Regions from separate parts of the Christensenella massiliensis genome, predicted to be linked through region 1. Evidence: riboswitches for the same ligand, from Rfam matches in the RefSeq annotation. Region 1 holds a riboswitch; each other region holds the start of a gene.
What was found. A riboswitch is a leader RNA that binds a small molecule or an ion and turns the genes downstream of it on or off. The one in region 1 is predicted to bind cobalamin.
Positions count from the first base shown of each region.

Region 2: another riboswitch for cobalamin. It lies ahead of PUP29_RS04510 (ABC transporter substrate-binding protein); the one in region 1 lies ahead of PUP29_RS09590 (ribonucleoside triphosphate reductase).
Region 3: another riboswitch for cobalamin. It lies ahead of PUP29_RS08030 (homing endonuclease associated repeat-containing protein); the one in region 1 lies ahead of PUP29_RS09590 (ribonucleoside triphosphate reductase).

Region 1 is NZ_CP117826.1:1,974,123-1,977,395, forward strand. Features, by position in the region: gene PUP29_RS09585 (EFR1 family ferrodoxin) at 1-566, shown strand, start outside; cobalamin riboswitch at 901-1,066, shown strand; gene PUP29_RS09590 (ribonucleoside triphosphate reductase) at 1,188-3,273, shown strand, end outside.
Region 2 is NZ_CP117826.1:938,292-941,564, forward strand. Features, by position in the region: gene PUP29_RS04505 (FecCD family ABC transporter permease) at 1-312, opposite strand, end outside; gene PUP29_RS04510 (ABC transporter substrate-binding protein) at 329-1,303, opposite strand; cobalamin riboswitch at 1,435-1,650, opposite strand; gene argC (N-acetyl-gamma-glutamyl-phosphate reductase) at 1,827-2,861, shown strand; gene argB (acetylglutamate kinase) at 2,908-3,273, shown strand, end outside.
Region 3 is NZ_CP117826.1:1,669,715-1,672,987, reverse strand. Features, by position in the region: gene PUP29_RS08040 (metal-dependent transcriptional regulator) at 1-338, shown strand, start outside; gene PUP29_RS08035 (class I SAM-dependent methyltransferase) at 474-1,076, shown strand; cobalamin riboswitch at 1,393-1,621, shown strand; gene PUP29_RS08030 (homing endonuclease associated repeat-containing protein) at 1,744-2,097, shown strand; gene PUP29_RS08025 (DUF4430 domain-containing protein) at 2,072-3,273, shown strand, end outside.

The DNA.
Region 1 (3,273 bases):
ACGAGCTGCTGCGCGGCCTTACGGCGAGCCATACGCCTGCGGTGTTTGTCGTCGTTTACGGCAACCGGGAATTCGACGACGCGCTTTTGGAACTTTCCGATCTGTGTGAAAAACAGGGCTTTTATGGCGCGGCGGCCTGCGCGTTCGTTGCGCAGCATACCTTTTCCCCGAAAATCGCGGCAGGACGACCGAATGAAGAGGACCTCACGATCGCGGAAGCATTTGGCAGGGAGATACGGGAATTTATGGAAGCAAAGGATGCAAAGCCGCTTTCTTTGCCCGGAGACCGGCCGTACCGGTCGTTTACTGTGGCGCCGTTCACGCCGAAGGGAGACAAAAGCTGCACCGGCTGCGGAACATGCGTGCGGATATGCCCGTCAGGGGCGATCACGGCGGAGGCTCCGCGGGAGACGGATGCGAAGAAATGTATCCGCTGTCTTGTGTGCGTACGCGCCTGCCCTGCGGGAGCGCGCAGGGTAGGCGGCCCGGTCTATAGTATGGTAAAGCATAAGCTGGAAAAGGAGCTTACGAAAACGGAAAAAGAGGCGAGGCTATTTCTGCCTTAATGGAGACCGTTCCCGGGAGGAAGCGTGTAAGAGCCGAAAGCGGGCTTATCGGAAAAGCCATGCTGCTGCGCGGACAGGCGCTTTTTTGAGTTTGCAGCGCTTTTACTGCGCGCAGAACACACGGCCTCAAAACCGCTGCGAGAGAGGGCTTAAGGGCGCTCCGCTGCAAGAAGCTTAGAAAAAAGCCGACCAAGGGCTTATCGACAGACTGAAGCGCCTTTTCAAGGCGTTTTTTTGCTGGACAAAGAAAACTGCTTTTGAGGAAAATGGGCCCCGGGGTTGACTTTATGGAGAAGAAGCAATACAATATATACGTATTTTTAAAATATTTACCACATCATATTGTATTTCGGATGGGGGAAGACGGGTGAAAATCCCGCGCGGTCCCGCCGCTGTATGAGCCGAGCAATGCACGGAAGCCACTGGGAAAAGGAACTGGGAAGGCGTGCGGCGCGTTTGAGGCTTGAGCCAGAATATCCCGTTCGAAATGAAAGCGCCGCGAGGTATGGCAACGAAGAACGTTTTTTGAGCAAAACGAGAGGAGTCTGCACCTCGGCGCGTAAAGGATACGCGCTTATTTTTGTATGCGCGCATCCGGAATATCCCGGAGGAGGAAACGCGATGATCACAAAAATCAGAAAAAGAAACGGAAGCACGGAAAATTTCCAGAAGGAAAAGATCACTTGGGCTATCTTCAACGCTGTGACTGCCGTGGGCGGAGACGACTTCGACACGGCGCAGAAGCTTTCGGGCGAGGTGGTGGACCTTGCGAACCTGCGCCTGAAAACGGAGACCGCGGACGTGGAGGAGATACAGGATCTTGTGGAAAAGGTGCTGATCGAGCGCGGACACGCAAAGACAGCGAAGGCCTATATCCTTTACCGTGAAAAACGCCGCGCGGCAAGGGAAAGCAACGCCCTCATCGGCGCGACGATCGATATGTTTTCCGACTATCTTGACGATAAGGACTGGCAGATCAAGGAGAACGCGAACACGCAGAAATCCATCAACGGTATGAACAACTATGTACGCGAAACATTCACAAAGCAGTATTGGCTGCACGAGGTCTATCCGCAGGAGATACGCGAGGCGCACACGAGCGGCGCGTTTCACATCCATGACCTTGGATTTTTCGGTCCATACTGCGCGGGCTGGGATCTAAAGCAGCTGCTCGCGGACGGATTCGGCGGCGTACCCGGCAAGGTGGAGTCCTCTCCGGCCAAACATCTGCGTTCTTTTTTGGGACAGGTGGTGAATTCCACATTCACTACGCAGGGAGAGACTGCGGGCGCGCAGGCGTGGTCGTCTATCGACACCTATTGCGCGCCTTTTATCCGCTATGACGGCATGACCAAAAAAGAGGTCAAGCAGGCGTTGCAGGAGTTTATTTTCAATATCAACGTTCCCACGCGCGTGGGCTTCCAGTGCCCGTTTTCGAACCTTACCTTTGATATCGTCGTTCCGCGTACGTTAAAGGACGAGGCTGTGATCGTGGGGGGAAAGATCCAGCGTGAGACGTACGGGGAGTTCCAGAAGGAAATGGATCTGTTCAACGAGTGCTTCTGCGAGGTGATGCTCGAGGGAGACGCGCACGGACGGGTATTCACCTTTCCGATCCCGACCATTAACGTGACGAACGATTTTGACTGGGACAGCCCGGTGGTGAACAGGTTTATGGAGATCACCTGCAAATACGGCATCCCGTATTTTTCAAACTATATCAATTCCGATCTTTCGCCGGAGGACGCGCTTTCCATGTGCTGCCGCCTGCGGCTCGATACCAAACAGCTCCGCAAGCGCGGGGGCGGGCTTTTCGGCTCGAACCCCATGACGGGCTCGATCGGCGTCGTGACCATCAACCTGCCGCGCATCGGCTATCTTTCAAAATCCGAGGGAGAATTCAAGGCGCGCCTGTGGCAGATGGTGATGCTGGCGAAAAACAGCCTTGAGATCAAGCGCAAGATGATCGAGCATCAGACGGAGCGGGGGCTGTATCCGTTTTCGGCGCACTATCTGCGCAACGTGAAGATGCGTACCGGGCAATATTGGTACAACCATTTCAATACGATCGGCATTCTCGGCATGAACGAAGCGCTGCTCAATTTCTATGGGGACGGCACGGACCTGACGACCGAAAAAGGGCAGGAATTCGCAATATCCGTGATGAACTATATGCGCGGCCTGATGACAGAGATACAAGAAGAAACGGGACATTTTTACAATCTTGAGGCAACGCCTGCGGAGGGCACGAGCTACCGCCTTGCGGAGCTGGACAAAAAGAAATATCCTGACATCATCTGCGCGGGCGGCGGGGACGTGGCCTATTATACCAATTCCACACAGCTTCCGGTCGGCTTCACGGACGACATTTTTGAAACGATGGACCTGCAGGACGAGCTGCAAAGCCTGTATACGGGAGGAACCGTGCTGCACCTCTATCTCGGCGAGCGCATTCCCGACATCGAGGTGGCGAAAAGCCTCATCCGCAAGGTGTTCACTCATTACAAGCTGCCGTATCTCTCGCTTACGCCTACATTCTCGATCTGTCAGGAGCACGGCTATCTTGACGGCGAGCAGTTCACCTGCCCGGAGTGCGGAAAGGATACGGAGGTGTGGAGCCGCGTCGTCGGTTATCTGCGCCCGGTACAGAATTTCCACAAGGGCAAAAAGAAAGAATATGACGAGCGCGTGAAATACCGCATCAGGG
Region 2 (3,273 bases), 1.0 Mb from region 1:
CGCGCCGAGCGCCGCTCCCGACGAAACGCCGAGCACAAAGGAATCTGCCATTGGGTTTTTAAATACGCCCTGAAGGCAGCAGCCGGAAACGGCAAGCGCCGCACCGACAAGAAATGCTCCCACCGCGCGCGGGAGCCGGATATTCAGGAAAATATTATATACGGTCTGTGAGGCAGAGCCGTCTATGATCCGCCCGAATTCTGCGACCGAAAACCCGGAGCTTCCAATGAAAAAGGCGCACACAAAGGCGGCTATGCCGCCTATGATGAGCGCCGAAAGAAGTATTCCGAATTTTACAGTCCTTTTTTTCATATCCTGTTCCGCCGGATCATTGTTCGTTTAAGATCTCGCTGAGCTGCGCAATCGCTTCCGCGATCCGCGGACCGGGACGTGTGAACACGTTCGCGTCGATCTCATAGACCTTTCCGTTTTTGACCGCGTCAAGGTCCTGATAGCCCTGCGCCTGCGCCAATCCGTCCGCTTCACTTCCCATCGTCTCTCCTACGAGTATGATGTCGGGATTTGCGACCACAAGGTCCTCCACCGGATATTCGATCCACGGATATTCGGCGTCCTCCGTCACGCATTTTCCCCCTGCAAGCTCGATCATCGTGTTGATGAAGCTTCCCGGGCCGCTCGTCCAGTTGCCGTTTTCACCATAGCTCATGACGTAATAAACAGTTTTCTTTTCCGCCGGCTGGTTCGCCTGCGCTTCTTCTACCGCAGCGTCGATCTCTCCAATCACCGTTTGGGCCTCTTCCTGCGCGCCGATGATCTCTCCGATCAGTTCGATCGAACCCGATATTTCGTCAAACGTCGTCGCCTCTACGACTGCGACCGCGATCCCGAGCTCCTGAAGCTGGGCGACAGCATCTTCCTGCAAGCCGGTTCCTGCCAGCACAACGTCAGGCTCAAGAGACGCCACTTTTTCCACGTCCGGTCCGTTGAAATCACCGACGACCTCTATAGACTCCGTAATCTCCGGATAATCCGAATATGCGTCCACCCCAACGAGCTGCTTCGCCGCGCCGAGCGCGCATACGATCTCCGTACCCGCGGGCGTAAGGGAAACGATCTTGTCTGCCTTTTTGACCGTCACTTCATTTCCCGCCATATCTGTTACGGTCACGCCGTCTGCCTCTGCCGTTCCGGAAGGTTCAGCCGCTTCAGCGGAAACACTTGCCTCCGGGCTTTCAGACGTCTCCGGCGTTCCTGTTTCTTCCGCCGGCTGCGCAGCGCACCCCGCAAGCGCCGCAGCGCAGAGCACGACACACAAAAATAGTGCGATCCATCTTTTCCTCATAACTGTCCTCCTGTATAAAATAGTAACTGCTTGCTTTTCCCGGGCGCGGCCTGCGTACATAAAAATACCTTTCCGGCTTAAACAGCAGAAAAGGCACTGTGCGTTTTCCTTTCTCCCCGCCGAAGAAAAAAACATCGTTTCACGATTCGGCAGGTTTTCCGGCTTGACTTCATCGCATCCTGCGCGCCTTCCCGGCCTTTTGGCCAGTGGCATTTATACGGTTTCCCGCAAGCTCCAGTCTGTTTCCAGTCCGGCGCAGTTGCTCCGTCACACGGCAGCGGTGGGCTGCAGCGGCATACGCTTTCCCTATTATCCGGTTTCCCGGCACCAAAATCGATTTTATTTATGTTTTAAAATATATCACAAAAAAATTTTTCATACAATGGAATTTTCTCTCTTATTTGGCACTATTTTCTTATAACCCCTATTGCATAATTATTCATTTGAATGTATAATTATTAATATCAGTTTGAAATTCAGGGGCACGCAAAACGGTTCCCCTACAAAAGGAGTTGTTTTTATTATGGTAAATGTCAGCGTGATCGGGGCGACCGGCTATGTGGGCGCGGAGCTTTTGCGCCTCCTTTCTGCGCACCCGGACGTGCATATCAATAAGGCTGTATCCAAAAGCTTTGCCGGAAAAGAGATGAAAGATATCTATGCAAATTTTATTCCGAACCAAAGCGTCGGGCTCACCGGAGAGGAAAGCGGTCCGGATGCGGGTGATTTCGTATTTCTCTGTCTGCCGCACGGCCAGTCTCTCAAGGCCGCGCCCGCGTTGCTTGCGTCCGGGCACAAGGTCATCGACCTTTCGGGGGATTTCCGCTATGACGATACCGATATTTATGAAAAATGGTATGGTATCCCGCATACCGCGAAGCAGGAAAATGCTTCCGCCGTTTACGGACTGCCCGAATTTTTCGGAGACGATGTGAAAAAATCCTCTTTTACAGCCAATCCGGGCTGTTATACGACGACGAGTATTTTGGCGCTCGCGCCGCTGCTTGCGGAGGGCGTCATTCGGGAAAACGGTATCGTGATCGACGCGAAATCCGGTGTGACCGGAGCGGGCCGGAAAGAAAAGCTCGCTTTCTCCTATTGTGAAACGGCGGATAACTTCAAAGCATATTCCGTACCGCTGCATAGGCATACCTCGGAAATCGAGGAGCAGCTCTCCAAGCTCTCCGGCAAGGATATTTGCCTCCTGTTCACACCGCATCTCCTGCCCGTCAAACGCGGCATTCTCGCGACGATTTACGCAGAGCTCGCGGAGGGCGTTACCGCGGAGCAAATTTCCAAAGTATACGAAAGCTACTATGCGGACGCCCCTTTCACACACGTTCTGCCGCACGGAAAGCTGCCTGAGCTGAAATATGTAGTCGGCTCCAACAACTGCATGATCGGTTTTGAACTCTCGGAGCGTACCGGAAGGATCATTATCGTTTCCTGTACTGATAATCTCATCAAGGGCGCCGCAGGACAGGCGATCCAGAATTTTAATCTCATGAACGGCTTAGATGAAACGCTGGGGCTGCCCCGGACGGCATGGTATCTGTAACTACCGGCGGTATTGCCGCCTCTTATTAAAGGAAATGGTGAATAGTATGGAAGATCAAAAAATGGAAAAATATCTGGAACGTGCTCATGTGCTGATCGAGGCTCTGCCTTATATCCAGCGTCTGTTTGGAAAAACGATCGTTATCAAATACGGCGGCGCAGCCATGATGCACGATGAGCTTACGCAGAAGATCATGGAGGACGTTACCCTCCTGAAGTTCGTGGGCATGAATCCCATCCTCGTACACGGCGGCGGGCCGGACATCAATCACATGCTTGACTCACTTGACATCAAGCCGAACTTCGTCGATGGCCTGCGCGTGACGGACGACGCAACGATGGAAGTCGTACAGATGGTGCTTACCGGGAAAATCAATAAAGAGATCGTCGCCAAGCTGAACGGTATGGGCGCG
Region 3 (3,273 bases), 300 kb from region 1:
ATTATTTGGAAGCGATCCTGATCCTGAAGCAGAAAAGCGGCACGGTACGGCCGATAGACATCGCGCGCCGTTTCGGCTATTCGCGGCCCAGCGTAAGCAGGGCCGTCGCCGCGCTCCGTGCGGACGGGCTGCTGCGGCCGGATACGGGAAACGACCTTGAATTGACCGAAAAGGGGCTTCGCCTTGCGCAGAAGGTCTATGAACGCCATTGCTTTTTCACGCAGCGGCTGACCGAAGCGGGGGTGGACCCCAAGACCGCCGAACAGGACGCCTGCCGCATCGAGCATGCGATCAGCGACGAGAGCTTTGAGAAGCTGAAAAGCTCTTTCTCGGAATAGAAGCCTGTTTTTCGGCCGGAGGGCAGGCGCAGCCGCAGAAAGCAGAGATAAGCGGCGGTGTTTTTCCGCGCGCTAAACCGAGCGGCCTAAGCGGAACGGATGATGACAGGCCGCAAAATGCGAGGAGCAAAAACGATGAAAAGTATCTTTCAGAACACACGAAAGCCGGAGGGCTTTTGGGGGCGGATGATCCTGCGGGGCATGAACCGCGGGCACGCGCCGCTTTCCGCATGGGGCATGACCTATCTTCGGGCGGCGGAGAACGCGTGCATTCTCGACATCGGGTGCGGGGGCGGCGCGAACATTGCGCGTATGCTCCGGCTGTGGCCGCAGAGCTTTGTGGAGGGCGTCGACTATTCCCCGGAAAGCGTAAAGATGAGCCGCAGGAAAAACAAGGCGCTTCTCGGAACGCGGTGTGCGGTGCGGGAGGGAGACGTAAGCGCGCTTCCCTACGAAAACGGCGCGTTCGACGCGGCGACCGCATTCGAGACCGTCTATTTCTGGCCGGAGCCCGCGCGCGCCTTTGCCGAGGTGCGCCGGGTCCTGCGGCCGGGCGGGATGTTCCTCATCGTATGCGAGGGAAGCGACCCGGCCGACGCCACATGGACGAGCCGCATCGGGGGAATGACGGTCTATTCCGGAGAAGAGCTCCGCAGCCTGCTGCAAAGGGCAGGATTTTCGGAGCCTGTCCTCCGGCAGGGCAGAAAGGAATGGATCTGCCTCACCGCCCGCGCATGAACGGCAGAGCGGAACAGCTGATGTCGATAAAAAAATACAAAGCAAAATAGAATAGTTCAATATACGGTTTCACAGAATATGCTAATATAAATACAGCGTTCCGCAGGATGGGGCGCCCGTTCAGGAAGGCTGTTTCCTGAACACAGAGACGTTTGCGCGCAGATCATACGAATAACGTCTGGTATTCTATTTGTGCGCAAAAGCATAAACAGATCGTAAATCACCGGCGGCTTTACGGCCGTGCGCTCTGCGCACAGTAAAACCGCCGCAAGCACGGAAAGCGTCCGGCCGCGCAGCGGCGAGACCTTTTCGAAATATTCATAAAGTAGCTTTGTGGCCCCGCGGTGTGCGTTTGCGCGCGGGGATGGACAAGGGAATTGGGTGAAAGTCCCAAACGGAATCCGCCGCTGTAAGCGCTGAGGCAAGCATCCGTTGGCGAAAGCCAGTCACTGGGAGACCGGGAAGGCAGGGTGCCTGACGCGAAAACAACAGAAGCTGTTTTCACAGGCGTAAGTCAGAAGACCTACAAAGAGACGAAAAAAAGACGGGCGGGCGCCGGAACGTTTGCGCAGGGGTCTTTTTATTGTTCGCGGGAATACGGCCGCGGCGGATCGCATTCGCCGCGGTTTTTTATTTGTCTGCGTATACCGGAAGGAAAGACGGAAAAATGGATCAAATAGAAGCGTGCAGGCAGGAAGCCGAAAAATGGAAAAAATGGGAAAAAGCGGGCGCATTTCGCAATATGGACCGGGAACGTGCGGAAAAATATAACCTCTACCGGCAGGCATGCATCCGGCGGTTTGCTTCTCTTTACCGGGAAATGGACGACGAGGCGCTTCTCGGCATTCTGCGCAGCCGGGCGGCGGAGCTCGGCAGAAATCCCAACCGCCGGGAGGTGTTTCCGGTCTATCATATTTTTTTGCGTATGAGATTCAAAAACTGGCCGTCTGCTCTGCGGGCGGCGGGGCTGAAGCCCCCGAAGGAGAAGAAGAGATATGAAAACAGGAACAAAAACCGCTAAAAAAACCGCTTTCAACGTCATTATGGCGGTTGCGGCAGCCGTCATCGTGATTGGCGCGGTCATGATCGCGGGCAGCCTGCAGGGATGGTTCGACGGCGGCGGACAGACGGCACAGGGCGGAACTGCGGCTGTGGCTGCGGAAGCGGTGACCGCGGAAAATAAGACCGGCAGCGCCAACATCGAGCGGGAGGGGATCGCCTATTCCCTTGAGGACGGCACGAAGCTGCGGGACGGCGACATCATCGAGACGCTCAACGGCTCTTCTGTAGAGCTTGCGCTGCCCGCAGGCGCGGTCAGCCTGAACCAGAACACCGAGGCCGTGGTACGCATCGGGGAGGACGGCTTTTCGATAGAGCTTACAAACGGAGAAGCCTTTGTAAATACGGACGGCGCGTTCACCCTGCGGCTCGCGGAGCTTGAAACGGACGTGACCGCCGCCTCCGGCGTATTCTCCGCCAGCGCCCCTGCGGGCAGCGCGAACGTGTATGTCTACGAAAACAGCGTAAGCGCGGGCGGCATAGAGGTCTCGGCCGGGCAGGCTGTGTCGCTCTATGCGGATGGTCAGGCGCCGTCGGTCGCGGCGCTTTCTCTCGCGGCGCTGAACGATTTTGACATCGGGCAGGTGCGCGCGGCGAACGAAACGAAAACGCTGTGCTTTACGAACGGTGAGCTTGATGCGCTTGCGGCGGAGCGGGAGGAACAGCTGCGCTCCGCGCTTAAGCAGCAGCAGGCCGAACAGGAAAAAGCACAGCAGATCGAAGAGCAGCGGCAGAACAATCAGAATGGAACGGGAGGCTCCGCCAGCGGTACGGGAAGCAGCGCTGCGGGCGGCGCTTCCGGGAGCACAGGCGGCTCCGGGTCCTCCGGCGGCGCATCGGGAGGAACGGGCGGCAGCGGCTCATCCGGAAATGCAGGAAATGCGGATGCGGGGCTTCCCGCGAATCCCACCTGCACCATCGCCATCCGCTGCAATACGATATTAGACCACATGGAGGACCTCGCGGAGGGCAAAAACAAATATGTGCCCGCGAACGGTACGATCCTCGCCGCGTCCACCCTCGAATTCAGCGAGGGAGAAACGGTGTTCGACGTTTTGAAGCGCGCGTGCTCGCTTGCGGGCATCCAGCTCGAGTATTCGTGGACGCCGATGTATAACAGCTATTATGTAGAGGGCAT